2 regions of the Streptomyces sp. SCSIO 30461 genome follow, and region 1 is predicted to be linked to the other one. Evidence: predicted binding sites of a transcription regulator. Region 1 holds the regulator's gene; the other holds the start of a gene.
The links. The regulator HrcA, encoded in region 1, represses chaperone genes, less so after heat shock. The targets are predictions, from matches to a motif close to TTNGCACTCNGNNNNNCNGAGTGCNAA.
Positions count from the first base shown of each region.

Region 1 (15,623 bases):
TGTCGAGGGCTTCCCGGATGTACGCGGGCGGGCCCTCCGCACCGGCATGGGCGACCTTGCGGAGCCCCAGGGACTCGGCGGCCGCGTAGACCTCGCGGAACTTGGCGGGCGGATTGCCGGCCTCCGCCGAGTCCAGGCCGACCCCGCTGATGTGGTGGAGATACGGCTTGGCGGCGTCGAGCGTGGCCATCGCGGAGTCGGCGGACCGGTCGCGCAGGAAGCACATGATCAGCTGGGTGGAGACGCCGTGCCGCTCGTCCGCGCGGTCCAGAGCGTGGGCGAGCCCCTCGACCACCGTCCCGATGGGGACCCCGCGGGCGGTGTGCGCCTGCGGGTCGAAGAAGATCTCCGCGTGCCGTACGCCCTGCGCCGCCGCCCGCGCGAGATAGGCGTCGGCGAGTTCGGTGAAGTCCTCGGCGGTGCGCAGCACCGCCATCAGCTCGTAGTAGAGGTCGAAGAAGGACTGGAGGTCGGTGAAGAGATACGCCTTGCGGAGGTCTTCGGTCCCGGTGTAGGGGAGCGCGACCCCGTTTCGTGCGGCGAGGTCGAAGGCGAGTTCGGGTTCGAGGGTGCCCTCGATGTGGAGGTGCAGTTCAGCCTTGGGCAGTGGAGGCATCGGTGCTCGCTCAGGGTGCGCGTTTGGGCAGGGGTAGGCGGACAAGGTCCTGGGCCACGGAGAGTTCGCCGTCGAAGCCCGCCGCGCGGGCCTGCCGCTCGAACTCCCAGGGGTCGCTGTAGCGCTGGGAGAAGTGCGTCAGCACGAGGTGCCGTACGCCTGCGTCACGTGCCACGGCTGCGGCCTGCCCCGCGGTGAGGTGGCCGTGGTCGGTGGCGAGTCGGATGTCATCGTCGAGGAAGGTGGACTCGATGACGAGCATGTCGCAGCCGTCGGCGAGTTCGTAGACCCCCTCGCAGAGACGGGTGTCCATGACGAAGGCGAAACGCTGTCCCCTGCGTATCTCGCTCACGTCTTCGAGGGTGACCCCGCCCAGGGCGCCCTCACGCTGGATGCGGCCCACGTCGGGGCCCTTGATGCCGTGCGCGGCCAGCCTTTCGGGGAGCATCCGGCGGCCGTCCGGCTCTGTGAGGCGGTAGCCGAAGGACTCCACGGGATGGGAGAGCTCGCGCGCTTCGAGCGTGTACGAGGGCGTGGTGGCGAGCACCCCGCCGTGGGCGACCGGGTGCTCCTCGATGCGGACGGTCTCGCGGTAGGCGGTGGCGTACCTGAGCCGTTCGAAGAAGCGCTGCCCGCTTGCCGGATAGTGCGCGGTGACCGGGTGCGGGACCTGGTCCAGGTTGACGCGCTGGATCACTCCGGCGAGGCCGAGTGAGTGGTCGCCGTGGAAGTGTGTGACGCAGATCCGGTTGATGTCGTGCGCGGCGACCCCGGCGCGCAGCATCTGCCGCTGCGTGCCCTCACCCGGGTCGAAGAGGATGCCTTCGCCGTCCCAGCGGAGCAGATAGCCGTTGTGGTTGCGGTGCCGGGTGGGGACCTGGCTGGCAGTGCCGAGGACGACCAGTTCGCGTACGGACACGGGTGGCTCCGCGTCTCGCCGGCTAGCCGGGAGGCCAGTTGAGTCCACGGCCGCCCAGTACGTGCGCGTGCGCGTGGAAAACGGTCTGCCCGGCGCCGGAGCCGGTGTTGAAGACGACACGGAATCCGGTCGTGTCGACCTTCTCGTCGGCAGCGACCTGGGCCGCCTCCCGCAGTATGTCGGCGGCGACGGCGGGCTGGGCGGCGGCCAGGGTGCCGGCGTCCGGGTAGTGCGCCCGGGGGATCACCAGCACATGGGTGGGCGCCTGGGGGTTGATGTCGCGGAAGGCGACGGTCGTCTCCGTCTCACGGACGACGGTGGCGGGCACGTCCCCCGCGACGATCTTGCAGAACAGGCAGTCGGCTTGCGGTTCTCCCGCCATGGCCCGGCCCCTTCCCGACTCCGGTGATCAGTATGTGCGCATGCTATCCCCGGAGCGGCGGATGGGGTTCCCCCGCCCATCCGCCGCGCTCGCCCCGTCGCCCGGGACAGGACCAGGGCCTCTCGAGCAACCCGACGGGGTCTGCCGCCAGATACTGTCGCTGTCCCGTGAGGGGACGGGGTCCCGGCTGCGTATGGTGTTCGAGGAAGGGCCGCAGCTGATCGTGTCCGGTGCCTACTGGCACGACGGACTGGTCGCGCGCAGCAAGGGCGAGGCGCTGAACCTCAATGAGCCGGGAGTGGTGCGGCGGTTCCTGGACGCGGCGCTGGCGGCCGGGGTCGATGCCCCGGCCGAGGTCGACGGGTGGGCGATCTACGACATGCTCGTGCACCCGTCGGGACCGACGGCGCACCCGACCGGAACGGCGACACGTCCGTCGGGACCGACCCGTCCGCAGCGTCCGCCGGGTCAGGACCAGCGGCCGGTGCGCCCCAGTAGCAAGGCGGACGCGGCCGTGCCCGCCGTCGACGTGCGCAGCACGCTGCGGCCGAGGCGGTAGGGCTTCGCGCCCGCTTCCGCGAAAACCGCCAGCTCCTGCGGGGATACACCTCCTTCGGGCCCGACGACCAGCACGATGTCCCCGCTCACGGGGAGTTCGGCCGTGGCGAGCGGCTCGGCGCCCTCCTCGTGGAGCACGGCAGCGAAGTCCGCTCCGGCGAGCAGCGCCGCCACCTGACGGGTCGTCGCGGTCTCCGTGACCTCGGGGAACAGCAGGCGCCGGGACTGCTTGCCCGCCTCGCGCGCCGTGGCGCGCCACTTGGCGAGGGCCTTGGCGCCGCGCTCGCCCTTCCACTGGGTGATGCAGCGAGCCGCCGCCCACGGCACGACGGCGTCCACACCGGTCTCCGTCATGGTCTCGACGGCGAGTTCGCCGCGATCGCCCTTGGGCAGGGCCTGGACGACGGTGATGCGCGGCACGGGAGCCACCTCCGTGCGCACCTCCGTGATGGCGACCTCCAGCCGGTCCTTGCCCTCGACGGCGGTGACGGTGCCGTATCCGCCGCTACCCCGGCCGTCGGTGAGTACGACCTCCTCGCCGACGCGAAGGCGGCGTACGGACACAGCGTGGCGGCCCTCGGGGCCGTCGACGGTGACGGTGCCTGCGTACACCTGGTCCACGAGGAACACGGGAGCGGTCATGAGGGGTTCCTCAGGGTAAGGGAGGCGCTCGCGGCGGCCGTTTCGGCGGCGAGCAACTCGGTGAGTCGGGCGGCGGGCAGTTCACGGGCCAGCCGGTGGCCCTGGCCGGCCCAGAGGGCCATGCCCTGCGGGTCACCCGCCTTCGCCGCGGCCTTGCGAAGGCCGGCGGTGATGTGGTGCACCTCGGGGTAGGCGGCGGGGGCGTACGCTCCGTGCTCGCTGACGAACCGGTTCACCAGCGCCCGCGCGGGTCGGCCCGTGAAGGCACGGGTCAGCGCGGTCCTGGTGAACACCGGACTGGTCATGGCCTCCTTGTGCAGCGGGTGCGCACCGGACTCCGGGCAGACCAGGAACGCGGTACCGAGCTGGGCGGCTTCGGCTCCCGCCGCCAGCACCGCGGCGATCTGGCTGCCGCGCATCAGCCCGCCGGCCGCGATCAGCGGCATCGGCACGGTCTCGCGGAGCCGCGCGATCAGTGTGAGCAGTCCGGTGCCGGAACCGTCGAGTGCGGGATCGTCGCGATGCGTGGCCCGGTGGCCGCCGGCTTCGATGCCCTGCGCGCAGAGTGCGTCGGCCCCTGCGAGCCGTGCGGCCTGCGCCTCGTCGACCGAGGTCACCGTGACGACGGTGCGGGTCCCGGCGCGTCTGAGCGCCGCGACGATCGCCTTGCCTGGGCAGCCGAAGGTGAAGGACACCAGGGGCACCGGGTCGTCGCGCAGGATCGCCAACTTGGCCTCGTAGCCGTCGTCCCGTCCGGAGTCCGGGTCGCCGAGGGGTGTCTCGTACCAGGCCTTCTCGCCCGCGAGTTGCTGCTGGTAGACATCGACGGCGGCCGGATCGGCGTGCGCCGGGTGCGGTATGAACACATTGACCCCGAAGGGCTGCCTGGTGAGCGCGCGCAGCTGCTTGATCTCCTGGTACATGCCGTCCGCCGTCTTGTAACCGGCGGCGAGGAAACCCAGCCCACCGGCCTCGGACACGGCTGCCGCGAGCTCAGGACCCGAAGCGCCGCCCGCCATGGGGGCCTGCACGATCGGATAGCGGCAGAGACCGGACAGTGCATACGGCTCAGTCGGCACAGAAAGCGCGGACGGCACGGAGGACATGCCCGCATGGTGCCATGTCCCGGTGCTCCGGCCGAATCCTGCCGGATCCAGCGCCCGTGCAGCAGGGGGCCCTCGACTGCGAGGACCCCCAGCCGGCGGCGTCAGCGGCCGTTGAACGCGTCCTTCAGCCGGGAGAACAACCCCTGCTGGCCCGGCTGGAACTGACCCATCGGCCGCTCCTCACCGCGCAGCTTCGCCAGCTCTCGCAGCAGCCTCTCCTGCTCCGGGTCCAGCTTCGACGGGGTCTGCACCTCGACATGGACGATGAGGTCACCGCGTCCGCCGCCGCGCAGATGCGTCACACCACGGCCGTGCAGCGGGATCGACTGCCCTGACTGGGTGCCGGGCCGGATGTCGACCTCCTCCATCCCGTCCAGGGTCTCCAGCGGCACCTTGGTGCCGAGGGCGCCTGCGGTCATCGGGATGGTCACCGTGCAGTGCAGGTCGTCGCCGCGCCGCTGGAACATCGCGTGAGGCAGCTCGTGAATCTCCACGTACAGGTCGCCGGCCGGGCCGCCGCCGGGGCCGACCTCGCCTTCGCCCGCGAGCTGGATCCGCGTGCCGTTGTCCACACCGGCCGGGATCTTGACCTTCATCGTGCGGCGCGAGCGCACCCGTCCGTCGCCCGCGCACTCCGGGCACGGGGTCGGCACCACGGTGCCGAAGCCCTGGCACTGCGGGCACGGGCGAGAGGTCATGACCTGGCCGAGGAAGGAACGGGTGACCTGCGAGACCTCGCCGCGGCCACGGCACATGTCACAGGTCTGCGCCGAGGTGCCGGGGGCCGCGCCCTCGCCGGTGCAGGTGTTGCACACGACGGCGGTGTCGACCTGGATGTCCTTCGTCGTGCCGAAGGCCGACTCGCTGAGCTCGACCTCCAGCCGGATCATCGCGTCCTGGCCGCGCCGGGTGCGCGAGCGGGGACCGCGCTGGGACGCGGTACCGAAGAAGGCGTCCATGATGTCCGAGAAGTTGCCGAAGCCGCCCGCGCCGAAGCCTCCGGCACCACCGCCCGAGCTGGACAGGGGGTCTCCGCCGAGGTCGTAGACCTGCTTCTTCTGCGGGTCCGACAGCACCTCGTAGGCGGCGTTGATCTCCTTGAAGCGCTCCTGCGTCTTCGGGTCCGGGTTCACATCCGGATGGAGTTCCCGCGCCAGCCGCCGGAAGGCCTTCTTGATCTCGTCCTGGGATGCGTCGCGGCGCACGCCGAGTACGGCGTAGTAGTCCGTGGCCATTTACGACTCCGCCAGGATCTGTCCTACGTAACGTGCCACTGCGCGTACCGCTCCCATCGTTCCGGGGTAATCCATGCGGGTCGGTCCGACCACGCCGAGTTTTGCGACGGCTTCGTCGCCCGAACCGTAGCCGACGGCGACCACGGACGTGGAGTTGAGTCCCTCGTGGGCGATCTCATGCCCGATCCGGACCGTCATGGCGGAGTCCTTCGCCTCACCGAGCAGCTTGAGCAGCACGACCTGCTCCTCCAGCGCCTCCAGGACGGGCCGGATGGTGAGCGGGAAGTCGTGCCCGAAGCGGGTCAGATTGGCGGTGCCGCCGATCATCAGGCGCTCCTCGGTCTCCTCCACGAGGGTTTCGAGCAGCGTCGAGAGCACCGTCGAGACCGCGCCGCGGTCCTCCGGTTCGAAGGATTCCGGGAGGTCCTGCACGAGCTGCGGCACGTCGGTGAAACGGCGGCCGACAACCCTGCTGTTCAGCCGGGCCCGCAGATCGGCGAGCGAGGTCTCGGAGAACGGCGCCGGGCAGTCCACATGGCGCTGCTCGACCCGCCCGGTGTCGGTGATCAGCACCAGCATCAGCCGGGCAGGGGCGAGGGCCAGCAGCTCCACATGCCGCACCGTGGAACGGGTGAGGGACGGGTACTGGACGACGGCGACCTGCCGGGTCAGCTGCGCCAGCAGCCGCACCGTGCGCGCCACCACGTCGTCGAGATCGACGGCGCCGTCAAGGAAGTTCTGGATCGCCCGCCTTTCGGGGGACGACAGGGGCTTGACGCCCGCGAGCTTGTCCACGAACAGGCGGTAGCCCTTGTCCGTGGGGATCCGGCCGGCGCTGGTGTGCGGCTGGGCGATATAGCCCTCGTCCTCCAGCACGGCCATGTCATTGCGCACGGTGGCGGGCGACACACCCAGCTTGTGACGCTCGGTGAGCGCCTTGGAACCGACCGGCTCCTCGGTGCCGACATAGTCCTGGACGATGGCACGCAGCACCTCGAGCCTGCGTTCGCTGAGCATCGTGCGCACCTCCAGCTGCGGTTCATAGGCGGTTCGGTCGGTGTGATCTGGCACTCAACACGGTGGAGTGCCAAGGGCCCCCCGGCCAGTGTACGGCCGTGGGGTACACCCCGAGCAAGGGCGACCGGCGGCGAACGCGTCACGGACGCCATCAGGCTTTTCGCTGGGGTTTCCTCACCGTACGTGGATAGCGTCGCCTCATGGACGTCAGTTGGGAAGACTTCGGCTGGGAGCGCATCGGCGCAGGGGCAGGGCGGCGGCGGCTGCCCGTATGGGACGCCACCGCGGCAGTGGTGGCCGGAGATGACGCCGTACTCCTGTACGACACGGGCAGCTCGCTCCGCGAGGGCGGCGAGCTGCGGACCCAGATCGAGTCGCTGCTGGGCGGGCGGCGTGTGACGCATATCGCGCTAAGCCATCCGCACTTCGACCATGTATTCGGTACGGCGGCGTTCTCCGGAGCGCGGGTGTATGGCGCGGTGGGGCTGGACCAGCTCATGGGAACGGCACACCAGCGGGAGGGGCTGCGCGAGGACGCCGTCCGCCAGGGTGTGACACCGGACGACGCCGCCGAAGCGGCTGACGCGCTGGTGGCTCCGCGGCACGTGGTCAGCGGCGAGTGGACGCTGGACCTCGGTGGACGCCAAGTCCTGCTGGCGAACGTGGGGCCCGGTCACAGCGGCCATGACCTGGTGGTGCTGGTTCCGGACACTGCGGGCGGCCCCGAGGTCGTGCTCTGCGGTGACCTGGTCGAGGAGTCGGGAGAGCCCCAGGCAGGCTCGGACGCCGTCACCGCGCAGTGGCCCGCGGCGCTCGACCGGCTGCTGGCGCTGGGCGGGGACGACGCGCTGTACGTGCCCGGGCACGGGGCGGTCGTGGACGCGGCTTTCGTACGCGCGCAACGGGACCGGCTGGCCCGGCGGTTCGGGGTGTCCTGAACCGGTGTCCCGGTCCGGCGCGCCGCCGAGCCGGTAGCGTCTGCCCAATGCGCAGCTACAGCCCTGATCTGACGCCCCCTTGGAAAAGGTCCACCCCGGTGCCCGAGGTCCCCGCCGAACGCGACCTGGTCGTGGAGGAGGCCGGAACGGGCTTCTGCGGCGCGGTGATCCGCTGTGAAGCCGGCACGGTGACGCTGGAGGACCGCTTCGGCAAGCACCGGGTGTTCCCTATGGAGCCGCGCGGTTTCCTGCTGGAGGGCAAGGCGGTCACGCTGGTCAGGCCGCCTTCGGACGCCCCGGTACGGCCCACCCGCACGGCATCGGGCTCCCTCGCCGTCCCCGGGGCACGGGCTCGGGTGGCAAGGGCGGGGCGGATCTATGTGGAGGGGCGGCACGACGCGGAACTGGTCGAGAAGGTCTGGGGCGACGACCTGCGCGTCGAGGGCGTGGTCGTCGAGTACCTGGAAGGCGTCGACGACCTCCCGGCGATCGTGGCGGACTTCGCGCCGGGGCCGGACGCACGGCTCGGGGTGCTCGTGGACCATCTGGTGCCGGGCTCCAAGGAGTCCCGTATCGCCGCGTCCGTATGCGACCCGCATCTGCTGGTGGTCGGGCATCCGTACATCGACGTCTGGGAGGCGGTGAAGCCTTCCTCGGTTGGCATCTCGGGCTGGCCTTCCGTACCGCGCGGGCAGGACTGGAAGACCGGGGTGTGCCGGGCCCTGGGGTGGCCGGAGAACACGGGGGCGGCCTGGCAGCACATCCTGTCGAAGGTGGGCAGCTACCGGGATCTGGAGCCCGCGCTGCTGGGACGGGTGGAGGAGCTGATCGACTTCGTGACGGCGGTGGACTGACTTTCCGACGGCGGTGGGCCGGCTTCCCGACGGCGGTGGGCCGAGAACGGGCCCCGTCCGGCCCCACGCGGGCCGAGGTGTCGCCGGGGTGCCCGCAAGGGCCGGGGAGCGGAGCGTCGGCCATTCGGACCGTTCGGCCCGTTCAGTCGACGAGGTCTCGGACCACCGCGTCCGCGAGCAGCCGCCCGCGCAACGTCAGCACCGCCCGTCCCCGCTCGTACGGCCCGGGTTCGAGCAGCCCGTCCGCCAGGGCACGGCCCGCCGCCGCAAGGCCGTCGGGGCGCAGCAGGTCCAGCGGGCAGCCTTCGCGCAGTCGCAGCTCCAGCAGGACACGCTCGACCCTGCGGTCCTCGTCCGGCAGGATCTCCCGTCCCGCGCCGGGTGAGCGGCCATCGGCGATGGCCGTCGCGTAGGCACCGGGGTGCTTCACGTTCCACCAGCGCACGCCGCCCACGTGGCTGTGCGCGCCGGGTCCCGCGCCCCACCAGTCGGCGCCGCGCCAGTACAGCTCGTTGTGCAGGCAGCGCCCGGCCGCGGACGTGGCCCAGTTCGAGACCTCGTACCAGTCGAAGCCCGCCCCGGACAGCACCTCATCGGCGATGAGGTAGCGGTCGGCGTGCACGTCGTCGTCGGTCATGGGCACCTCGCCGCGGCGAATCCGGCGGGCGAGCTGGGTGCCCTCCTCGACGATCAGGGCGTAGGCGCTGATGTGGTCGGGACCGGCGCCGATCGCGGCGTCCAGAGAGGCCCTCCAGTCGTCGTCGGTCTCCCCCGGGGTGCCGTAGATCAGATCGAGGTTGACGTGCTCGAAGCCGGCCGCGCGTGCCTCGGCGACACAGGCCTCGGGGCGTCCGGGCGTGTGGGTGCGGTCCAGGACCTTCAGCACATGCTGCCGGGCGCTCTGCATCCCGAAGGACACCCGGTTGAAGCCGCCGGCCCGGAGCTCCGCGAGATAGGCGGGGTCCACGGACTCCGGGTTGGCCTCCGTGGTGATCTCGGCGTCATCGGCCAGGCCGAACTCCTCGCGCACCGACCCGAGCATTCGCACCAGGTCGGCGGCGGGGAGCAGGGTCGGCGTACCGCCGCCGACGAAGACAGTACGTACCGGGCGGGGGTCGTCGCCGAGCACCTTGCGGGCGAGCCGGACCTCGTCGGCCAGGGTGTCGGCGTAGTTGTCGCGGGAGGCCAGCACGCCTCCGCTGCCGCGCAGCTCGCTCGCGGTGTAGGTGTTGAAGTCGCAGTAGCCGCAGCGGGTGGCGCAGTACGGGACGTGCAGATAGAACCCGAGGGGCCGGTCGCCGGCGCCCGTGCGGGCGTGCGGCGGCAGCGACCCGTCCGCGGGCATGGGCTCACCATCGGGCAGTACGGAAGGCATGGAGACCATTGTCCGCCACCCGTGGAGTGCACCCGGACGCACCGCCGGGGAGACGCTGTCCGGACCCGGCGGCGCTGGGCGGGGACGGTGCCGGGCCAGGCGGGACCCGGCGGTGCTTGGGCGAGGCCGGGTAGGTGCGGTCAGCGTGCCTGGAGCACCAGCAGAGCCAGATCGTCGCCGGGCGGGGTCTCCGCGAAGGTGTGCACGGCCAGCCTTATGCGGTCCGCGACTCCTTGGGCGCTCAGACCGGCGCACTCGGCCAGCGCCCGGGCCAGACCGTCGGAGTCGTCGAACATCCGGGAGCCGGAGCGCCGCTCCGTGACCCCGTCGGTGACGCAGAGCAGGGTGTCGCCGGGCTCCAGCACGAAGGTCTGACTGTCGTACTCCGCGTCTCCGACCACGCCCAGGAGCAACTGGGAGGCGCCTGCCGGGCGTACCGTGCCGTCCGGGCGCAGCAGGAGCGGGAGCGGGTGGCCCGCGCAGGCCAGGGTGCAGCTGACCCCGCCGACCGACAGCGGTGCGAGCTCCCCGTACAGCAGCGACAGGAACCGCGACTGGGGGCCGTCGGGAACCGGGCCGCCCGGGGCCACCGCCATGAGCGCCGCCGCCTCCGCCGCCTCCATGGCGTCGTCGAGCAGCAGGTCGTTGAGGCGGTCGAGCACCTGGCCGACCTGGTAGCCCTCGCGGGCGAGCAGCCGCAGCCAGGGACGGGCGAGACCGGTGACGACGGCGGCTTCGGGGCCGCTGCCCTGGACATCGCCGAGCATGAAGCACCAGCGACCGCCCTTCCCGGCCGGGAAGATGTCGTAGAAGTCGCCGCCCGCGAGGCCATCGCCGCTGGGCTCGTACACGAGTGAGCTGTCGACCCCCGGGATCTGGGCGACCTGGGCGGGGAGCAGCCCGCGCTGGAGCACCCGACTGATGGTGGCCTGGCGGGTATAGGCGCGGGCGGCTCCGACGGCGAGTCCCACCCGGCGGGCGAAGTCCTCGATCAGCGCGGTCGCCTGGTCGGGGATGCCCGCGCAGGCACCCGCCTCGTGCTGCTCGCCCGTGAGGGCACCCTGGTGCACGCCCTCACGGGCGAGCACCAGGGTGCCGAGCGGCCGGGCCCCGGCGGCCAGCCGCAGGGCCATGGCGGTGCCGCCCGGGGCGTCCGTCCCCGGGCCGCTTTCGGGTGTCTCCGGGTGCGGCCATGCCACGGGGACCGCCACGGCGGTGGACCCGGCCTCACGCGGCAGCCGGGGCGGGTCCTTGAGCAGCGCCGCACGCAGACCCTCGATCCGGGACTCGTCGGCGTGCCAGACCTTGGCGAGCCGGGGTACCGGACCGGCCTCGCCGTCCAGCCACACGGCGCACCAGTCGGCGAACCGAGGCACCAGCAGCTGCCCGGTGAGCGCGGCGACCATGTCCTCGTCCAGCTGGCCGGCGAGCAGATCGGACGCCTCGGCGAGGAAGGTCAGTGCTCCACGCCCGGTCCAGCCGGGGTGGTCGTCGCCCTGCCCCGGCGGGGTGCGGGGCGGCGGTGGGCTCTCAGGGAGACCCCTGGCGACCCCGTAGCCCCCTTGGCCGCCTGGCACCCCCTGGACACCGTGCTGGAAGACCGTCGTCCCGGCCGGGGCGCTCAGGGGGAGGTCGACACCGCCGAGCGGCAGCTTCGCCCACACCGCCTTGCGGCCGGTGCGGTACGTGATCCCCCAGGACCCGCTCAGCGCGGACACCAGGCGCAGCCCGCGGCCGTACTCGTGCTGGTCCGCCGCCGCGTCCGGCTCGGGCCCCGGGTCGGCGGCGTGTCCGCGTACCGTCCGGGCCGGGTGCTGGTCCCCGACCTCGACGACGAGACACGGCGGATCGTCATCGGTCGACGCGTCCAGGCGTACCAGCACCTCCACGGTGGTCCCGGCGTGCACCACGGCGTTGGTCACGAGTTCGCTGACGACCAGCGCGGTGTCCTCGGCCAACCGGTCTGCGCCGCGCACGGGAACCGTCCCGAGCCGGGTCCACTCTGCCAGTGCCGCGCCCACGAACCGCCGTGCGGCCGAGGCCGCTGCCGGGTTCGCGGGCAGGCTGGTGCGCGCCGCGGCACGTACGCCGCCGCGCTGTGCGAGGAGGTGCCTTGACCGCCGGGCGGCGGTCGCCGCGGCTGCCGCGGTGTCCTGCTGTGTCGGTACGGACCCCACACTCGGCTCCTGTCCGGCTCCGTGTTGCCCTGCGCCGGCAAGCGCCGACGTGTACTGCCGTGCGCTGCCATGTGAACGACTGACGACAACGACAGGGTGACAGACCGGACTCGTCCATAAGCACGGAGTCATCGAAGTGCTCGATATGAGCACACCCGGATGAAGGAATTCCGCGTTCCGGAGCGGGAGAGAAACGGCGCGGGCGCGACGAGGAAATGCCCCTCGCCGCGCCCGCGGTGACCGTACCGGAGCCGCCGGGCCCCGCTGGTGGACTGCTACGCCTCTCGCGAACCGTCGTACATCGATTCGATGAGGTCCTTGTACTCGCGCTCCACGACGGGCCGCTTCAGCTTCAGGCTCGGCGTCAGCTCACCGTGCTCCACATCGAGGTCGCGGGGCAGCAGACGGAACTTCTTGATGGTCTGCCAGCGCTGGAGGCCCTCGTTGAGACGCTTCACGTAGCCCTCGATGAACTGCACGGTCCCCGGGGCGGCGACGACCTCGGCGTAGGACTTGCCGTCGAGACCGTTTTCCTTGGCCCAACCGAGGATCGCGGGCTCGTCCAGAGCGATGAGGGCGGTGCAGAAGTTCCGGTCGGCGCCGTGGACCAGGATGTTGGAGACGAACGGGCAGACCGCCTTGAACTGGCCCTCCACCTCGGCCGGGGCGATGTACTTGCCGCCGGAGGTCTTGATGAGGTCCTTCTTGCGGTCGGTGATCCGCAGATAGCCGTCGGGCGAGAGTTCGCCGATGTCGCCGGTGTGGAACCAGCCGTCCGCCTCCAGGACCTCGGCGGTCTTCTCCGGAAGCCCGTGGTAGCCCTGCATGATGCCGGGGCCGCGCAGCAGGATCTCGCCATCGTCGGCGATCCGGACCTCAGTGCCCGTCAGCGGCTTGCCGACCGTACCGGTGCGGTAGGCCTCGGCCGGGTTGATGAAGGAGGCGGCGCTGGACTCGGTGAGTCCGTAGCCCTCCAGGATATGGATGCCCGCACCGGCGAAGAAGAAGCCGATCTCGGGCGAGAGCGCGGCCGAGCCGGAGACCGCGGCGCGCAGCCGTCCGCCGAACGCCTCGCGGAGCTTGGCGTAGACCAGGGCGTCGGCGACCTTGTGCTTGGCCGTGAGACCGAGGGAGGCGGAGGCCTTTCCGGTGCGGCGGAAAGTGTCCTGGCTCTCCTTGGCGTAGGCGCGGGACACGCCCGCGGCCCACTGGAAGATCTTGTACTTGGCCGCACCACCCGCGCGGGCCTTGGCGGCGACGCCGTTGTAGACCTTCTCGAAGATCCGGGGCACGGCCGCCATGTAGGTCGGCTGGACCACCGGCAGATTTTCGATGATCTTGTCGACCCGGCCGTCGACTGCGGTCACGTGCCCGAGCTCGATCTGGCCGGAGATCAGCACCTTGCCGAAGACATGGGCCAGCGGCAGCCACAGGTACTGGACGTCGTCCTTGGTGAGCAGACCGGTGGAGGCGATGGCCTTGGCCATGTAGGACCAGTTGTCGTGCGGCAGCCGGACACCCTTCGGGCGGCCGGTGGTGCCCGAGGTGTAGATGAGGGTGGCGAGCTGCTCGGCGGTGATCGCCTCGACCCGCTCCTTGACCGCGCTCGGGTGCGTGGCGAGGTACCGGTTGCCGCGCTCCTCCAGATCCGCGAGGGAGACGACCCAGCCTTCCGGGTCCTCGTCCGACGGCTCGACGCCCGTGGGGTCGATCACCACGACATGCTTCAGGTTCGGCAGCTCGGCGCGCCGCTCGCGGGCCTTGGCCAGTTGCTCCGCGTCCTCGGCGACCAGCACACGGCTCTCGGAGTCGGCGAGGATGTAAGCGGACTCCTCGGCGTTCGTCTGCGGGTAGACGGTCGTGGTGGCGGCGCCTGCGCAGAGGATGCCGAGGTCGGCGAGGATCCACTCGACACGGGTGGCGGAGGCGAGCGCGATCCGCTCCTCCGGCTGCACGCCCAGGTCGACCAGGCCCGCGGCGATCGCATACACCCGCTCGGCGGCGTCGCTCCAGCTGAGCGACTTCCAGTCATCGGGACCCTGTCCGGAGGCCGCGGGCACCGGGTACCGGTACGCCTCCGCTTCGGGAGTGGCCGCCACCCGCTGGACGAAGAGAGTCGCCACGGATGGCGGTCGGTTCTCGATCAGGGTCTGTGCGTCGGTCACGACATCCTCCGGGCCTGCTGCTGCGGCGTTGCTGCATGACTGGCTGATTGCGCGACGGGACACGATTGTTTAACTCGCGAGTAACCCGCCGGGCGATTGTCAGGGTAAGTGCCACGGCTCCCCCACGTAAGGGGGAGCAGGCTGCCGCTTCATAACGAACAGGCCCCCGTGCCGGTGGACACAGGGACCTGTGGGGCGGTTCAGGCGAACAGAGGTGCTTGGTTCTTCCGGGCTATTCCGGTACCGATTGCGAGCCGTCCTTCAGCCGCCCGCGAGCCGCCTCGGAAGCGCTCGCCGCACAACCGCGAAGCGGCCGAAGCGACTCCCCCAGCACCCGCGCGGGCGGATCCTACTTCTTCGCCCTGCCGCCCCCGGAGTCGTCACTGGAGAGCACCGCGATGAAGGCCTCCTGGGGCACTTCCACGGAGCCGACCATCTTCATCCGCTTCTTGCCTTCCTTCTGCTTCTCCAGCAGCTTCCGCTTACGGGAGATGTCACCGCCGTAGCACTTGGCGAGGACGTCCTTGCGGATGGCGCGAATGGTCTCACGGGCGATCACCCGGGAGCCGATCGCGGCCTGGACCGGGACCTCGAATGCCTGCCGCGGGATGAGCTCCTTGAGCTTGGCCACGAGTCGGACGCCGTAGGCGTACGCCTGGTCCTTGTGGGTGATCGCCGAGAAGGCATCGACCTTGTCGCCGTGCAGCAGGATGTCGACCTTGACAAGCGAGGCGTTCTGCTCGCCGGTGGGCTCGTAGTCCAGGGAGGCGTAGCCGCGGGTCTTGGACTTCAGCTGGTCGAAGAAGTCGAAGACGATCTCGGCGAGCGGGAGGGTGTAGCGGATCTCGACACGGTCCTCGGAGAGGTAGTCCATGCCGAGCAGCACACCGCGGCGGTTCTGGCAGAGCTCCATGATCGAGCCGATGAACTCACTCGGCGCGAGGATCGTGGCCCGTACGACCGGTTCGAAGACCTCGTCGATCTTGCCCTCGGGGAACTCGCTCGGGTTGGTGACGGTGTGCTCGCTGCCGTCCTCCATGACCACGCGGTAGACCACGTTCGGCGCGGTCGCGATCAGGTCGAGGCCGAACTCGCGCTCCAGCCGCTCGCGGATCACGTCGAGGTGCAGCAGACCGAGGAAGCCGACACGGAAACCGAAGCCCAGGGCCGCGGAGGTCTCCGGCTCGTAGACCAGTGCGGCGTCGTTGAGCTGGAGCTTGTCGAGGGCGTCACGCAGCTCGGGGTAGTCCGAACCGTCCAGCGGGTAGAGGCCGGAGAACACCATCGGCTTGGGGTCCTTGTAACCACCGAGCGGTTCGGTGGCGCCCTTGACCTGCTGGGTGATCGTGTCACCCACCTTGGACTGGCGGACATCCTTCACGCCGGTGATCAGATAGCCGACCTCACCGACGCCCAGGCCGTCGGCGGCGAGCATCTCGGGCGAGTTGGTGCCGATCTCCAGGAGCTCATGGGTGGCGCCGGTGGACATCATCCGGATGCGCTCGCGCTTGCTGAGCTGTCCGTCGACGACTCGTACATAGGTGACGACACCCCGGTAGGAGTCGTAGACGGAGTCGAAGATCATCGCGCGGGCAGGGGCGTCCGCGACCCCGACGGGCGGCGGGACGTCCTGGACGAC
Region 1 is NZ_CP146101.1:6,507,633-6,523,255, forward strand. It holds gene V1460_RS29285 (adenosine deaminase) at 1-616, opposite strand, end outside; gene V1460_RS29290 (ribonuclease Z) at 627-1,535, opposite strand; gene V1460_RS29295 (histidine triad nucleotide-binding protein) at 1,558-1,917, opposite strand; gene V1460_RS29300 (hypothetical protein) at 2,111-2,476, shown strand; gene V1460_RS29305 (16S rRNA (uracil(1498)-N(3))-methyltransferase) at 2,386-3,117, opposite strand; gene V1460_RS29310 (nitronate monooxygenase) at 3,114-4,223, opposite strand; gene dnaJ (molecular chaperone DnaJ) at 4,325-5,458, opposite strand; gene hrcA (heat-inducible transcriptional repressor HrcA) at 5,459-6,475, opposite strand; gene V1460_RS29325 (MBL fold metallo-hydrolase) at 6,676-7,413, shown strand; gene V1460_RS29330 (DUF3097 domain-containing protein) at 7,461-8,267, shown strand; gene hemW (radical SAM family heme chaperone HemW) at 8,410-9,642, opposite strand; gene V1460_RS29340 (SpoIIE family protein phosphatase) at 9,783-11,819, opposite strand; gene V1460_RS29345 (AMP-binding protein) at 12,095-13,984, opposite strand; gene lepA (translation elongation factor 4) at 14,334-15,623, opposite strand, start outside.

Region 2 (15,623 bases), 800 kb from region 1:
AGATGGTGGAGCTGTGCGACGGCATGCCGACGTTCACCGATCTGGACGTGGTCAGGGACGAGCAGCTGAACAAGGGCGCGAGCCGCAGGTTCTTCCTGGACTGCATCGCGGGGAATCCGGAGCTGCTGCGTGAGTTGCTGACCCACGACTACCGGAACCACGATCCGTCCAACCCCGCCGACCTCGTCGGCATCGACGCCTTCCTGCGCGAAGTCGCCCGGTGGAGCGCGGGGTTCGACTTCACCATCGAGCTGGAGGACCAGATCGCGGAAGGCGATCGCGTCACCACCCGCTGGACCTGGAACGGGCGCCACAACGGGGAGTTCATGGGCGTCGAGCCGACCGGCAGGCAGTGCACCATGACCGGGACGACCACCCATCGGTTCCGCGAAGGCATGATCTGCGAGAGCTGGTGGCAGTACGACCGGCTGGGCCTGATGGGCCAGCTCGGGGTGCTGGAGATGTAGGCGTCACACAGGCGGCGCAGCGTGCACGCGGTGCGCCGCAGGGAATACGGCACGAGCCCCCGGTCCCTGGAGACTCCAGGGACCGGGGGCTCGTGCACACCACTACGGGGCGGGGCCGCCTCGGCGGCTCAGCTCAGCGCGGCGGCTCAGCTCAGTGGGAGTGGCCGTGACCGTGGCCCGCGTCCGCCGGCTCCTCTTCCTTCTTCTCCACCACGAGGGTCTCGGTGGTGAGCAGCAGGGAGGCGATCGACGCGGCGTTCTCCAGCGCGGAGCGGGTGACCTTGACCGGGTCGATGACTCCGGCCTTCACCAGGTCGCCGTACTCGCCGGTCGCGGCGTTGAAGCCCTGACCCTTCTCCAGCTCCGACACCTTGGCGGTGATGACGTAGCCCTCGAGGCCGGCGTTCTCGGCGATCCAGCGCAGCGGCTCGACGGCGGCGCGGCGGACGACCGCGACACCGGTGGCCTCGTCACCGTCCTTGCCGAGGTTGCCCTCGAGCACCTTGACGGCGTGCACCAGCGCGGAGCCACCACCGGAGACGATGCCCTCCTCGACCGCGGCGCGGGTCGCGGAGATGGCGTCCTCCAGACGGTGCTTCTTCTCCTTCAGCTCCACCTCGGTGGCGGCGCCGACCTTGATCACGCACACGCCGCCGGCCAGCTTCGCGAGGCGCTCCTGGAGCTTCTCGCGGTCCCAGTCGGAGTCCGTGGTCTCGATCTCGGCCTTGATCTGCGCGACGCGGCCGGACACGTCCTCGCTCTTGCCACCGCCGTCGACGATCGTGGTGTCGTCCTTGGTGACGGTGATGCGGCGGGCGGTACCCAGCACGTCCAGACCGGCCTGGTCGAGCTTGAGGCCGACCTCCTCGGCGATGACGGTGGCACCGGTGAGGGTGGCCATGTCCTGGAGCATCGCCTTGCGGCGGTCGCCGAAGCCGGGCGCCTTGACCGCGACCGCGTTGAAGGTGCCGCGGATCTTGTTGACGACGAGCGTGGACAGGGCCTCGCCCTCGACGTCCTCGGCGATGATCAGCAGCGGCTTGGAGCCACCGGCCTGGATGATCTTCTCCAGTAGCGGCAGCAGATCCGTGATCGCGGAGATCTTGCCCTGGTGGATCAGGATGTACGGGTCGTCGAGGACGGCTTCCATACGCTCCGGGTCGGTGACCATGTACGGCGACAGGTAGCCCTTGTCGAAGGCCATGCCCTCGGTGAAGTCCAGCTCCAGACCGAAGGTGTTGGACTCCTCGACGGTGATGACACCGTCCTTGCCGACCTTGTCCATCGCCTCGGCGATGAGCTCGCCGACCTGCTGGTCCTGGGCGGACAGCGCGGCGACGGCGGCGATGTCGGACTTCTCCTCGATCGGGCGCGCGGTGGCGATCAGGTCGTCGGATACGGCCTTGACGGCGGCGTCGATGCCCTTCTTCAGGGCGGCCGGGGAGGCGCCCGCTGCGACGTTGCGCAGACCCTCGCGCACCAGGGCCTGGGCGAGCACGGTGGCGGTGGTGGTGCCGTCACCCGCGATGTCGTTGGTCTTGGTCGCCACCTCCTTCACCAGCTGGGCGCCGAGGTTCTCGTACGGGTCCTCGATCTCCACCTCACGGGCGATGGTGACACCGTCGTTGGTGATGGTGGGGGCGCCGAACTTCTTGTCGATCACGACGTTGCGGCCCTTGGGGCCGATCGTCACCTTGACCGTGTCGGCGAGCTTGTTGACGCCGCGCTCAAGGGCGCGACGGGCGTCCTCGTCGAACTTCAGGATCTTCGCCATGGAGCTTCTCAAGTCCTCTCGTTGCGATCCCCGGCTGCCTCCTGGGACAGCCGCCATCGCGAAAAACGAACCGCGCCCCGGCGACCCGGCTTCTCAGACACGGGGGCCAGGGCGCGGCTCAGGGCAAAACTGCCGGGTGACTTACTTCTCGATGATCGCGAGCACGTCGCGAGCCGAGAGGACGAGGTACTCCTCGCCGTTGTACTTCACCTCGGTGCCGCCGTACTTGCTGTAGAGCACGACATCGCCGGTCTTGACGTCGAGCGGCAGGCGCTCGCCGTTCTCGAAGCGGCCCGGGCCGACGGCCAGGACGACGCCCTCCTGGGGCTTCTCCTTGGCGGTGTCCGGGATGACCAGGCCAGAGGCCGTGGTCTGCTCGGCGTCCAGCGGCTGGACCACGATGCGGTCCTCAAGCGGCTTGATGGCAACCTTGGAGCTGGTGGTCGTCACGATCCGACCTCCCCCTTCGGAGATCTCACGGGGTTAACTGTCTGAGGTGGCGACCAGGTGGATCCGTCGTCGCGGGTGCCGGACCTGCCCGTCGCTGTGTTGGCACTCTCCTGCGGGGAGTGCCAGAGCCGAGACTATGGCCGCGATTAGCACTCGGTCAAGCGGAGTGCCAATCAGCGCCGTGTGGCGGTTCGCACCGTCTACCCTCGGGGGGCTCCCGAGGGCGTGTCCGGTCTGCACAACGGCCGGGCCGGCGGCCGCGTTCCATGCCACCCGAAGTCCCCGTTTCACGGCTCCCCGACTGAGTGCTGCCCCCGAATGCCCCTGATCCCCAGCGGACGGGCATCACGACGCCGGCTTCAGGGGGCAGCCCTCAGACGTAGTCCTCCAGCCGCGCCACCGCGTATCCCCGCTCGGTGATCAGGTTCATGACCCGCCGGATCAGTTCCGGCATCCGGGTCCGCCACTCCGCCTCGCCCCTGAAGTGGGTGAGGATGATGTCGCCGGGGCGGAGTTCCCGGTCCGCCTCCCGCCACTCCATACGGTCCGCGAACGCCTCCGCCGCCCAGAGCGGCACGGCTTCGATCCCGCATGATTCGGCGGCCCGCAGCGTGTTCCGGTCGTAGGCGCCGTAGGGCGGACGGAAGAGCCGGGGCCGCTCACCGAACTCCTCCTCCATCCGGTCCTGCTGGCCGCAGATCTCCCGGCGCTGGGCCTGGTAGGGCCGCCCGCGCAGATAGGCGTGAGTGAGGGTGTGGTTGTTCAGCACCACCCCGCGTTCCTGCATCCGGCCGAAGTAAGAGTAGTCGCCCCGGGCCAGGTAGTCGGTGAGGAAGGCGCTGTACGGGATCCCCAGATCACTCATCATCCGCAACAGCGCGGGGTCCTTCTCGGCTCCGTCGTCGATCGTGAGGAAGACGACCCGGTCGTCGGTCGGGACGGTGGTGAAGACCGGTGGGAGGCCGTCGTGGTCGCGGACCTCGAAGCCCTCGCGGGTGGTGAGCTCCGGCTTCTCGTCCGGCGGCGGGGGCGGGACGAGCGGCGGCTCGTCGAGTCCCCAGTACCTGGCCGCCGCCGCCTGGGCGCCGGACGCCGGCTTCCCCATGCGCCCGCCGGGCGCCCCGGGCGCCCCCGCGGCACCCGGTGCCCCGTACAAGGTGTGGGACCCGGGACCCGACGTGTTCCCACTCGTACAGCTCCCGCTGACGGCGCAGTTCCCACCGATCGCGGCGACGACCAGCGCGGTCAGCACCAGCGCCCCACGCCGCCAACCTTTCGTCATTTTTGCGTTTTGTCGTACTAGTCCCATATCCGGGCATCCTGTCAGCGCCGGGCGCCCATACGGCTCCGACACCGCCACCGGACGCCGCGCCATCCCCCGACTGGCCGACAATGGCCGTGTGAACGACGTCTCCTTCCCCCACCTCGGGCCGCTGCTGAGCACCGAAGGGCAGGCACTGCTGGCCGTCCTGCGCGACCACGACCCCGCCCAGGAGCTCGCCGTGGCCACCAGGCTCCGCCGCGAGCACCCGGCCGAGCTGGTCTCGGCGGCGCTCGCCCAGGCACGGCTGCGGCAGCGGGCGGTGGCCAAGTTCGGCGCCGACGACGCGTACCGGATGTACTTCACTCCGAACGGGGTCGAGCAGTCCACCCGTCGCACCGTGGCCGCCTACCGCGCCTCGCGGTTCCGGGACATCGGCCCCGTCCAGGTGACCGATCTCTGCTGCGGAATCGGCGGCGACGCGATCGCACTGGCCCGCGAAGGCTTCGTCGTCGAAGCGGTCGACATGGACCCGCTGACCGCCGAGGCCGCCCTGATCAACGTAGGCATGGTGGTGGAAGGGACCCCGCTGATCACAGTCAGCTGCACGGACGTCCTGGAGTACGACCTGACCGGCACGGAAGCGGTCTTCATCGACCCGGCCAGGCGCGGCGGCAAAGGCGGCAGTCGGGGCGGGCGCGGCGGTGGCGGGCGGATCTTCGACCCGGAGGGCTACTCCCCGCCGCTGTCCTGGGCGATCGACGCGGTGCGCCGGGTCGGCACCGGAGCCGTCAAGATCGCCCCCGGTGTCCCGCACGAGCTGATCCCCGCCGACTTCGAGGCGGAGTGGATCTCGGACGGCGGCGACGTGAAGGAAGCCGTGCTCTGGCACGACGAGGGCCGCCCCGAGGCCATCACTCCGGGGGCTCGCCGCGCCACCCTCCTCCCATCGGGTGCGACGCTGGTCGGCCGTGGACTGCCGGATCCCGAGGTCCGCCCGATGGGCCGCTATCTGTACGAGCCCGACGGCGCCGTGATCCGCGCGCACCTGGTCGCCGAGGTCGCCGACGAGCTGGGGGGCGGGCTGATCGACCCGACCATCGCCTACGTCACCGCCGACGAGCTGCGCCCGACCCCGTATGCGACGGCCTACGAGATCACCGACGAACTGCCGTTCAATCTCAAGAAGCTGAAGGCGCTGCTGCGCGAACGCGGCGTCGGCAACCTGACCGTGAAGAAGCGCGGCTCGGCGGTCGAGCCGGAGGAGGTGCGCCGCAAGGTCAAGCCGAGCGGGCCGAACGCGGCGACCGTGTTCCTGACGAGGGTGGCCGGGGCGCCGACGATGCTGATCGGCGGGCCGGTGGCGTAGCCCGGGTCACGACCGGGGGCCAGCAGCCCGCGTACCCCGATCGGCCGCGTGGTGAGACCCCCGAGCACCGCCGCCCGATCGGCGAGCAACTTCCGCAACGCGCTTCAGGTCCAGTCCGATGCGGGTCGGCAGATCGGCCCGCCGGCCCGGGCATCGCCCCCGTGCCTCAGAGGTAGTCCTCCAGGCGCGCGACCGTGAAGCCCTGCTCCTGGATGCGGCGCAGCAGATGCGCCGTCATCTCGGTCATGGTCGTCCCCTTGAGGTCGGACGGGCCGCGGAAGTGGGCCAGGATGATGTCGCCGGGGTGCAGCTTCTTGTCGCCGCGCTGGTACTGCATGTTCTTGATCTGCATCGACTCGCGCCACAGCACGATCGCCTCGGCTCCGCAGGCCATGGCGGCGGCGCGGGTGTCCTCGTTCCAGTTGCCGTAGGGCGGGCGCAGGAGGCGCGGTGCCGTTCCGTAGCGGGCCTTGAGCTTGTCCTGCTGGCCGCAGATCTCACGCTTCTGAGCCGCCGCGTCCAGGGTCCGCAGGTCGGGGTGGGTCAGGGTGTGATTGTGGACTCCGTTGCCCAGCTTCCGGAGCCGGTCGAAATAGCCGTAGTCGCTGCTGATGGCCGAGTCGGTGAGGAACATCGAGAAGGGGACCTTCAGCTCCTTCATCATCGTCAGGAACTCCGGGTCCTTCTCGGCCCCGTCATCGACGGTGATGAACACGACCTTGTCCTTCACCGGTATGTCGCTGATCACGGGTATCCCGCCACCCGCGCGCAGGATCAACGGCTTGGTCTTCGGCGGTGCGGGCGGCGCGGCCAGCGGCGGGATGCCCCACTTCCGGTACGCCGCGGCGCTGCCCACCGCGTCGGCGCCCTGGGAGGAGGTCCCCTCGGCAGGCTGCGACGCGGAGTCGGCGCCCGGTCGGCTCGCGCGTGACGACGGAGTGGCCTCCGATGTGGTCGAACACCCTGATATGAGTCCCGGTATCAGCACCGCCGCGAGAAGCACCCCCGCGGTCCACCGCCGTCCCACGCTGTTCCCGCCCACCCCAGCACCCCATGTTCGTACGCCGTTCGACCGATCTCTCCGCTCTGATGGATGACGAACAGGCGTGCGGGGTTGCTTGAGTGTGCGTCACATGGGGAAGTCGACGGACTCGAAGCGCCAGCGGTGCACCGGCCGACTGATCAGCTCCGGTGCGGGGTCGGGCAGTTCGGGCAGCGCCTCCGACTCGGGCCGCGCCGCCCACCAGGTCAGGACCAGAACACGGCCCCCAGGCGCGCGGAAGGTCTCACGACGCAGGGGCGGCACACCCGGCAGCTCGCTCGCGCGGGCCCAGTCGAGCAGCTCGGTGCCCCGGCCATCGGCCGCGCGCGCCTCCCACATCAAGGTGACGACCGTCATGAGTACAGATTGTCCTTGCTGAGCTCATGCAGATGGTCATGGCCGTGGTCATGGCCGTGGTCATGGCCGTGGTCATGGCCGTGGTCATGGCCGTGGTCATGGCCGTGAGCCTGAGCGGAATGCGCGCCCGGCACATGCGGATCGGTCACCGGCAGCGACGAGTCGGCCGACAGCTCCCAGTCCGACGGCGGCCTGTTGCGTGCCACCATCTCCGCGCCCAGCGCGGCCACCATCGCACCGTTGTCCGTGCACAGCTTGGGACGCGGCACCCGCAGCCGGATACCGGCCGCATCGCACCGCTCCCGGGCCAGGGCGCGCAGCCGCGAGTTCGCCGCCACACCGCCGCCGATCATCAGATGGTCGACGCCCTCGTCCTTGCAGGCCCGGACCGCCTTGCGGGTCAACACATCCACCACGGCCTCCTGGAAGGAGGCGGCCACATCCCGTACGGGCACCTCCTCGCCCGCGTTGCGCTTGGCCTCGATCCAGCGGGCCACAGCGGTCTTGAGCCCGGAGAAGGAGAAGTCGTACGCGGGGTCGCGCGGACCGCTCAAACCGCGCGGGAACGCGATCGCCCCCGGATCTCCCTCCCTCGCCAGCCGGTCGATGACGGGCCCGCCCGGGAAGCCCAGCTGGAGCACGCGTGCGATCTTGTCGAAGGCCTCACCCGCCGCGTCGTCGATGGTGGCGCCCATCGGCCGTACATCGCTGGTGATGTCGGGAGCGAGCAGCAGCGACGAGTGACCGCCCGAGACCAGCAGCGCCATGGTGGGCTCGGGCAGCGGCCCGTGCTCCAGCTGGTCCACGCAGATGTGCGAGGCTAGGTGGTTCACCCCGTAGAGCGGCTTGCCCAGGGCATACGCGTACGCCTTCGCCGCCGACACCCCCACCAGCAGCGCACCCGCGAGCCCGGGGCCGGCCGTCACGGCGATCCCGTCCAGGTCCCTCGCGGTGACCCCGGCCTCCTTCAGGGCGCGCTCGATCGTCGGGACCATCGCCTCCAGGTGCGCGCGCGAGGCGACCTCGGGTACGACTCCGCCGAAGCGTGCGTGCTCGTCGACGCTGGAGGCGATGGCGTCGGCGAGCAGGGTGGTGCCGCGGACGATGCCGACGCCCGTCTCGTCGCAGGACGTCTCGATGCCGAGCACGAGCGGTTCGTCAGCCATGGTTATCAGTTCCTTGTACGTGGCCGTGTACGGGTCGGTCCGAGGGAGCGCCCGAGAGGGTGTCGGGGGCGCCCGCGTCGCGGACGCTCAGGCGCATCACGAGGGCGTCGATGTTGCCGGGCTGGTAGTAGCCGCGGCGGAACCCGATCGGCTCGAAGCCGAAGCGCTCGTACAGCTTCTGCGCCCGGGTGTTGTCGACGCGCACTTCCAGGAGCACCTCTTCGCATTCGCTCGCGGTGGCCTGCTGGAGCAGGTCGGTGAGCAGCCGCGCGCCGAGTCCGGTGCCCCACTGCTCGCGGGCGACGGCGATGGTCTGTACGTCCCCGAGCCCACCGGCGGCGGCCAGGCCCGCGTAGCCGACGATCCGGCCGCTCCCGGGCGCTCCCGTCTCGGCGACGACGTAGTGGCGGGTGGCGCCGGGTCCGCGTGCGTGGGCGAGCTCCGACCAGAACATCCCCGGGGACCAGGCGTCCTCGGGGAAGAGGTCGTGTTCCAGCTTCAGCACCGGCTCGATGTCCCACCAGCGCATCTCACGCAGTACCGCCGGCGCCCCGGTGGGCCGCAGCGCGGCGGTCGTGTCGTGCCCGCCGCTCACGACGGCGTGACCACCTTGTAGTTCTTGGGCACCTGGGCGTCCGGACGGCGCAGATAGAGCGGCCTGGGCGGCAGCAGCTCCTCACCGGAGGTGAGCTTCTCCGCGGCGAGCGACGCCAGCGCGGCGGCCGACTGGTGCTCCGGGCCGCGGGCGTCGGGGAAGGACTCCGGGTAGAGCAGCGCGCCCGCGCCGACCACCGGCAGCCCGGCGAGACGGTCGGCGATCTCCGCGGGGCGGTCGACGGCCGGTTCGCCCACCCGGTTGCGGAAGCCGTCGTAGCGCGCCCAGTAGACCTCCTTGCGGCGCGCGTCGGTCGCCACCGCGAACGGCCCCTCGATCCCGGCGGCGTAGGCGAGGCCGTCCAGCGTGCACAGCCCGTGCACCGGAACGCCGAGTGCCGAGCCGAAGGTCGTGGCCGTCACCAGGCCGACCCGCAGCCCGGTGTACGGTCCTGGACCGATGCCGACCACGAGTTCCGTGACGGCGTCCAGCGCCAGCCCCGCGTCCGCGAGGACGCGGTCGACTGCGGGCAGCAGGAGTTCCCCATGTCGGCGGGCGTCGGTCGATGTGGCCTCGGCGACGACGGATGTGCCGTCGTGGAGGGCGGCGGTGACGGCTGGGGTGGCGGTATCAACGGCGAGCAAGAGCACGCGAACAGCCTACGGCCACGACAGCCGGGCACGGCGTCCTGTGACGGGCGGCCCCTGCTGCTACCGTCAGCCGCGTACGCAGCAGAGCAGACAAGGGGAGCAGGGTGGCCAGGAGCAGCTCGGGAATGGTGGCCGGGCTCACCGCGGCGGCGCTCGCCGTGGTCGGCTTCCTCGCCTACCAGGCGTCCGCGAACGTCCCCGACGACCTCGGTCGGCCCGCCACGGCAGGGCACTCCCCCGGCGCGGAGCCGCCCGGCAGCGCCGCGGACCAGCCGCGGCCCGATCCCCTCGCCGTGCCCGCGAAGTCCGGCAAGGGCGTGCGGGTGGTGTACGCGCTGGGCGAGCGGCGGGTCTGGCTGGTCGGCGCCGACGGCAAGGCGACGCATACGTTCCCCGTCGCGCCGAGCACGGTGAGCCCGCTGCCCGGGACGTATGAGGTGACCTCGCGCAGCGCCGACATCCGCGGCTCGGACGGGGTGCCGATCGAGCACGTCGTGCGGTTCGCGACCGTCGACGGGGTGAGCATCGGGTTCAGTGCCGCGGTGGACGGGTCGATGCCGTATCCGGACCCGTCCCGCAAGACCGGCGGCGTGCGGATGAAGCGCGCGGACGGCGACGCCATGTGGGACTTCGCGGTGATCGAGACCAAGGTCGTCGTCGTCCCGTAGCGCCCGCTGCTCCCGGTTCCCCAGGAGGCGGACCCAGGGCCTTGGTCATCAGGCGGGAGCGGCGGCGCAAACCACCCGATCGTGCTACGCCGCGTGGCGCTGCTCCTCGTGTTCCGCGGCGCTCGTGGGCCTCACGGCGCCTGACGACGGATCTGCGGAGCCGCCTCCGTGCTCGCGTGGCGGGGTCGAGACCGCGCTGGCAGCCGCGCACGACGCCAGCAGATCCCGCATCGACACGGCAGAGGGTGCGGACGGGGACCGGGGCCGCGAGCGGGGACCGGTCGCCTCGTGCTCGGGCGCGGACATGGATGCCTCCTGGTGCTCCGGGGGCAGGCACGGTTAGGTAGACCTAACCTGATCTCATCATCCATGTGACCACGCCCGCAGCCAGGGGCGCAACATTTTGCCGACGTCTTGTCGGAACGTACACAAACGGACCGCGCCACGAAGACGCGGCTCGACGGACGCGGCTCGACGGAGGCAGAGCAAGGGACGCAGGCCGTTCGGACTCTCAGGCGGCGAGCCCGGCAAGACCGGCGCCGGTCCAGCGGGGACCGATCCCCGTGAGGGTGACCGTGCGGCGCTCGTCGTCCGTGCTGCCGACGACCCGGTGGATCACCACATGCAGCCGGTCGTCGGAGAGCTCTTCGACCTTGCCGTCGCCCCACTCCACGACCACCACGGAATCCGGCAGCGAGACATCGAGGTCCAGGTCCTCCATCTCGTCCAGCCCCCCGCCCAACCGGTACGCGTCCACATGGACCAGGGCCGGGCCGCCGACCAGTGACGGGTGCACCCGGGCGATGACGAACGTCGGCGAGGTCACGGCGCCGCGCACCCCGAGGCCCTCGCCGAGTCCGCGGGTCAGGGTCGTCTTGCCCGCGCCGAGCTCACCACTGAGCATGACGAGGTCACCGGGCCGCAGCAGCCCGGCCAGTCGGCGGCCCAGCTCCTGCATCCGGTCCGGGGAGGTGAGGGTGAGACGGGCGGCGGCCGCGGTCGGTACGGCGGCCGCGGTCGCGGTCGCGGTCGCGGTCGTGTCAGCCTGGCTCTGCGGTGCTTCCATACGTGCCAACGTTAGCCGCTGCCGGAACCGCCCCGACCCGCACCAGCAGGTCGGCAAGCCGGTCGGTGACCACCACCGGATGCTCCAGCATCACCAGATGGCCGGCATCCGGGACGATCACCAGTTCGGAGTCGGGCAGCAGATCCGAGATCGCCTCACTGTGCGTGCTGGGCGTGACCAGATCCCGATCCCCGGCCAGGACCAGCACCGGGACCTCCTGGAAGACCTCCAGCGCCGCCGCCTTGTCATGCTCGGCGAAAGCCGGGTAGAACTCGGCGACCACATCGATCGGGGTGCCCTCGATCATGCGCTCGGCGAACCGGGCCACCGCCGGATCCACGTCCTTCGAGCTGAACGAGTAGCGCTTGATCAGCCCCGCGAACAGATCCGCCGTCGCCCGCCGCCCGCGCTCGACCAGATCCGCCTGGGAGCCCAGCGCCTTCAGCACTCCCGGCAGCACCCGCCGCACCACGTTCACACCCGCGACCGGCAAGCCGTAGTTCACCTCGCCGAGCCGTCCGGCCGACGTCCCCACGAACGCGACGCCGACCACCCGCTCCCGGATCAGCTCGGGGTACGACTCGGCCAGCGCCATCATCGTCATCCCGCCCATCGAGTGGCCCGCCAGCACCAACGGGCCCTCGGGAGCCGCCGCGTCGATGACCGCCTTCAGATCCCGGCCGAGTTGGTCGATCGAGACCGCGGTCCCGTCCGGCCCGGACTGGTCCATGCCGCGCCCCGAACGCCCATGGCTGCGCTGATCCCAGTGGACGGTGCGGATCAGCCCGCGCAGCGCGGCTCGCTGGAAGTGCCAGGAGTCCTGGCTGAGGCAGTAGCCGTGGCTGAACACGACGGTGACCGGCGCCGGCGACTTGCGGCCGAACAGCCTGCGCCTGCGCGGTCCGACACCTCCCGCGTCCGGATCGACCTCGTCGGTCTCGTAGTAGAGGGTCGTACCGTCGTCCGACGTGGCCCGGCCCGGTGTGCCGCGCAGCGACCCATAGGGGCCCGAGGCGTCCAGCGCGAGCCGTGCCTTGCGTCGCATCCCGCGGCCCACGGTCATCCGCTCTATGGCGACGCCCGCCGCCGCACCGGCGGCGATCACCCCTATGGCGGCGCCGGCGAAGCCCGCCCGGCGCCAGTTGCCCGTGGCCGCGTCGGTCACCGCCGCCGCCACGTCCCCCGCGCTGCTCTCGCTCACCGTGCCTGCTCCTATAGGTCGGTCGGTTGGGGTCGCTTGCCCGTTACCCGTCGAGCTCGTTGAGATGGACGCGCGTTACACGCGCCCCGATCCGGGTCACGATCTCGTACGCGATCGTGTCCGCCGCCTCCGCCCAGTCCTCCGCGGTGGGCTCGCCCCGGTCGCCGGGGCCGAACAGCACCGCGACGTCCCCCTCCTGGACCCGGGCCGCGCCGTCCGGACCGAGGTCCACCACGAACTGGTCCATGGCGACCCGGCCGGCCACTCGCCGCCAGGCACCGCCCACCAGGACCGGGCCGCGGCCCGACGCATGGCGCGGGATACCGTCCGCGTAACCGACGGGGACGAGGCCGAGCGCGGTCTCCGTGTCGGTGATGTAGTGGTGCCCGTAACTGACCCCGTGGCCTGCGGGGACGCCCTTGACCAGCGCCACGGACACCTTGAGCGTCATCACCGGCCGCAGACCGAAGTCGGCCGGTGTGCCGAGTTCCGGGCTGGGCGAGATGCCGTACATCGCGATCCCCGTACGCACCAGGTCGAGATGGGTCTCCGGCAGGGACAGCGTGGCCGGGGAGTTGGCGATGTGCCGCACCTCCGGCTCGATTCCCTCCTTCTCCGCGTAGGCCACCAGATCTCTGAAGACGGACAGTTGAGCGGCGATGGAGGGGTGGCCAGGCTCGTCCGCGCAGGCGAAGTGCGACCACAGCCCGGTGACCCTGACGCTGCCCGTCGCCTCGGCGGCGCGAGCTTCGGCGACGAGCGAGGCCCAGTCCGCCGGCTGGCAGCCGCTCCGGCCGAGCCCCGTGTCGGCCTTGAGCTGGATCCTGGCCGTACGGCCCGCCTCACGCGCGGCCCGCACCACCTCACCCAGCGCCCAGGGGTCGCTCACCCCCATGTCCACATCCGCCTCGACGGCTTCGCGCCAAGGCCCGCCCGGGGTCCAGAGCCAGCACAGCACCCTGGCGTCGATCCCGGCGGCCCTCAGGGCAAGCGCCTCCTCCGGGGTGGCGGTGCCGAGCCAGGTCGCGCCCGCGGCGAGCGCGGCCTTCGCGCAGGGCACCATCCCGTGCCCGTACCCGTCGGACTTCACCACGGCCATGACGGCGGCACGGGGCGCCCTCGCGCGCAGTGCGCGGACGTTGTCGCGCAGGGCGGCGAGGTCGATCTCGGCCCGGGCTCGGAAGGGTGCGTTCTGGTTCATCGCGGCCCAGTGTCTCAGAGGCCCCCGGCATAGTTCGTACGGCAACGACCGCGAGTGGTGCTGGTCACCCGCGCGTATCAGGATGTGGTCCCGCCGCCCGGCGAACTGTGGTCGTTTCACGCCTCGGGGTGCCATCGGCCCGCGCAGCGCGCGGGCCGCTTCCACGGCCAGGTCGTGTCGCGCCTCATCGCGCGAAGAGGTCCGCGGCGGTCACGGCGCGGCCGTGTCACGCCACGCCCGGGGGATCGCATCGGCCACGTCATGCGCCGACAGGGGGGCGCCGCGGGAAGCCATCCGGCCCGCGAGCCCGTGCAGATACGCGCCCACCGACGCGGCGTCGAACGGTTCGAGGCCCCCGGCGAGCAGAGAGCCCGTCAGCCCGGACAGCACATCCCCGCTGCCGGCGGTCGCCAGCCACGACGTGCCCGTCGCGTTCACCCGGACCGGGCGGCGCGGATCCGGGTCGGCGACAAGGGTGGTCGAGCCCTTGAGCAGCACCGTCGCGCCGTAGGTCTCCGCCAGCCGCCGAACGGAGGCGAGCCGGGCGCCCTCGACCTCCTCACGCGACACGCCGAGCAGCGCGGCGGCCTCGCCCGCGTGGGGGGTGAGCAGGGTGGCGGCGGTTCGGGCCCGGACCGCCGCCGGGTCGAGCGCCCGCAGCCCGTCGGCGTCCACCAGCACCGGCACATCCGTGTCCAGTACCTCCGCGACCCCGGGTCCGTCGCCCAGGCCGGGGCCCACGACCCAGGCCTGCACCCGTCCCGCCTTCGCGGGGGGCCAGCCGTGCACCAGGGTCTCCGGGAAACGGGCGATGACGGCGTCCGCCGCCGGGCCCACGTACCGCACCGCACCGGCACCGGCGCGCAGTGCGCCGGCAACCGCGAGCACGGCCGCGCCGGGATAGCGGACGGACCCGGCGACCACGCCGATGACGCCACGGCGGTACTTGTCGCTCTCGGCGGTGGGGCGCGGCAGCAGCCGGGCCACGTCCGCGTGTTGCAGCGCCTCTGCATCGGGCACCGATGGCAGGTACGGCTCCAGGCCGATGCCGATGAGCCGGACGGCACCCGCGTACTCGTGGGCCGGATCGATCAGCAGCCCGGGCTTGTACGTACCGAACGTGACCGTCGCGTCGGCCCGCAGCGACTCCCCCCTGACCTCCCCCGTGTCCGCCTCGACACCGCTGGGCAGGTCGACGGCGACAACGGGCGCGCCGCAGCCGCGAGCGGCCCGGGCGAGCGGGACCGCGTCGGGGCGCAGGCCGCCGCGACCACCGATGCCGGTGACGCCGTCGAGCACCAGGTCGGCGGAGGCGAGCACCTGGTACGGGTCGTCCGCGACCCGGCCACCGGCCTTCAGCAGCGCGTCGAGCCCACCCTTGTGCGCCTTGTCGGGCGCGAGGAGCACGGCATCCACGCGGGCCCCCCTGCGGCAGAGCCTGGCCCCCGCGTGGAGGGCGTCGCCCCCGTTGTCCCCGCTGCCCACCAGCAGGACGACACGGGCCCCGTACACCCGCTGGAGCAGCCCGGCGACCGCGGCGGCGAGGCCCGCGGCGGCGCGCTGCATGAGCGCGCCCTCGGGGAGGCGGGACATGAGGGCGGCTTCGGCTTGGCGGACGGTGTCCACGCGGTACGCATGACGCATGCTCAGAGTCTCCCCCGTGTACGGGTTTTTGGCGGCCGGCCCATGCCGGGCCGGTCACGCCACCACACCTACGCCTCCGCCACCACCATCGCGGAGGCGACACCCGCGTCGTGGCTCAGCGATACGTGCCACCTCCGCACCCCCCGCTTCGCCGCGGCGGCCGCCACGGTGCCGCTGACCCTGAGCCGCGGCTGTCCCGACTCCTCGACGTAGACCTCGCAGTCGGTCCACAGCAGTCCGGCAGGCGCGCCCAGCGCCTTCGCGACAGCCTCCTTCGCGGCGAAGCGAGCCGCGAGGGAGGCCGTACCGCGGCGCTCACCGCTGGGCAGCAGCAGCTCGCTGTCGAGGAAGAGACGGTCCGCGAGTGCCGGTGTGCGGCGCAGCGCCTCACCGAAACGGTCGATCTCGGCGACGTCGATCCCCACCCCGATGATCATTCGACGGTGACCGACTTCGCCAGGTTGCGCGGCTGGTCCACCTCGTTGCCCCGGGCCGTGGCCAGCTCACAGGCGAACACCTGCAGCGGCACGGTCGCCACCAGCGGCTGGAGCAGCGCGGGCGTCGCGGGGATGCGGATCAGATGGTCCGCATACGGCACGACCGCCTCGTCGCCCTCCTCGGCGATCACGATGGTGCGGGCACCCCGGGCCCGGATCTCCTGGATGTTCGACACGATCTTGTCGTGCAGCACCGAGCGGCTGCGCGCGGACGG
Region 2 is NZ_CP146101.1:7,309,725-7,325,347, forward strand. It holds gene V1460_RS32740 (ester cyclase) at 1-467, shown strand, start outside; gene groL (chaperonin GroEL) at 619-2,241, opposite strand; gene groES (co-chaperone GroES) at 2,383-2,691, opposite strand; gene V1460_RS32755 (polysaccharide deacetylase family protein) at 3,065-3,973, opposite strand; gene V1460_RS32760 (THUMP-like domain-containing protein) at 4,092-5,321, shown strand; gene V1460_RS32765 (polysaccharide deacetylase family protein) at 5,488-6,363, opposite strand; gene V1460_RS32770 (hypothetical protein) at 6,451-6,720, opposite strand; gene tsaD (tRNA (adenosine(37)-N6)-threonylcarbamoyltransferase complex transferase subunit TsaD) at 6,717-7,886, opposite strand; gene rimI (ribosomal protein S18-alanine N-acetyltransferase) at 7,879-8,415, opposite strand; gene tsaB (tRNA (adenosine(37)-N6)-threonylcarbamoyltransferase complex dimerization subunit type 1 TsaB) at 8,478-9,131, opposite strand; gene V1460_RS32790 (L,D-transpeptidase) at 9,236-9,799, shown strand; gene V1460_RS32795 (hypothetical protein) at 9,884-10,105, opposite strand; gene tsaE (tRNA (adenosine(37)-N6)-threonylcarbamoyltransferase complex ATPase subunit type 1 TsaE) at 10,311-10,865, opposite strand; gene V1460_RS32805 (alpha/beta hydrolase) at 10,840-12,066, opposite strand; gene alr (alanine racemase) at 12,110-13,267, opposite strand; gene V1460_RS32815 (NAD(P)H-hydrate dehydratase) at 13,478-14,911, opposite strand; gene V1460_RS32820 (holo-ACP synthase) at 14,980-15,348, opposite strand; gene glmS (glutamine--fructose-6-phosphate transaminase (isomerizing)) at 15,345-15,623, opposite strand, start outside.
Region 2: groES (co-chaperone GroES) is a predicted target of HrcA. The motif match lies at 2,838-2,864, and genes of this name have one in related genera.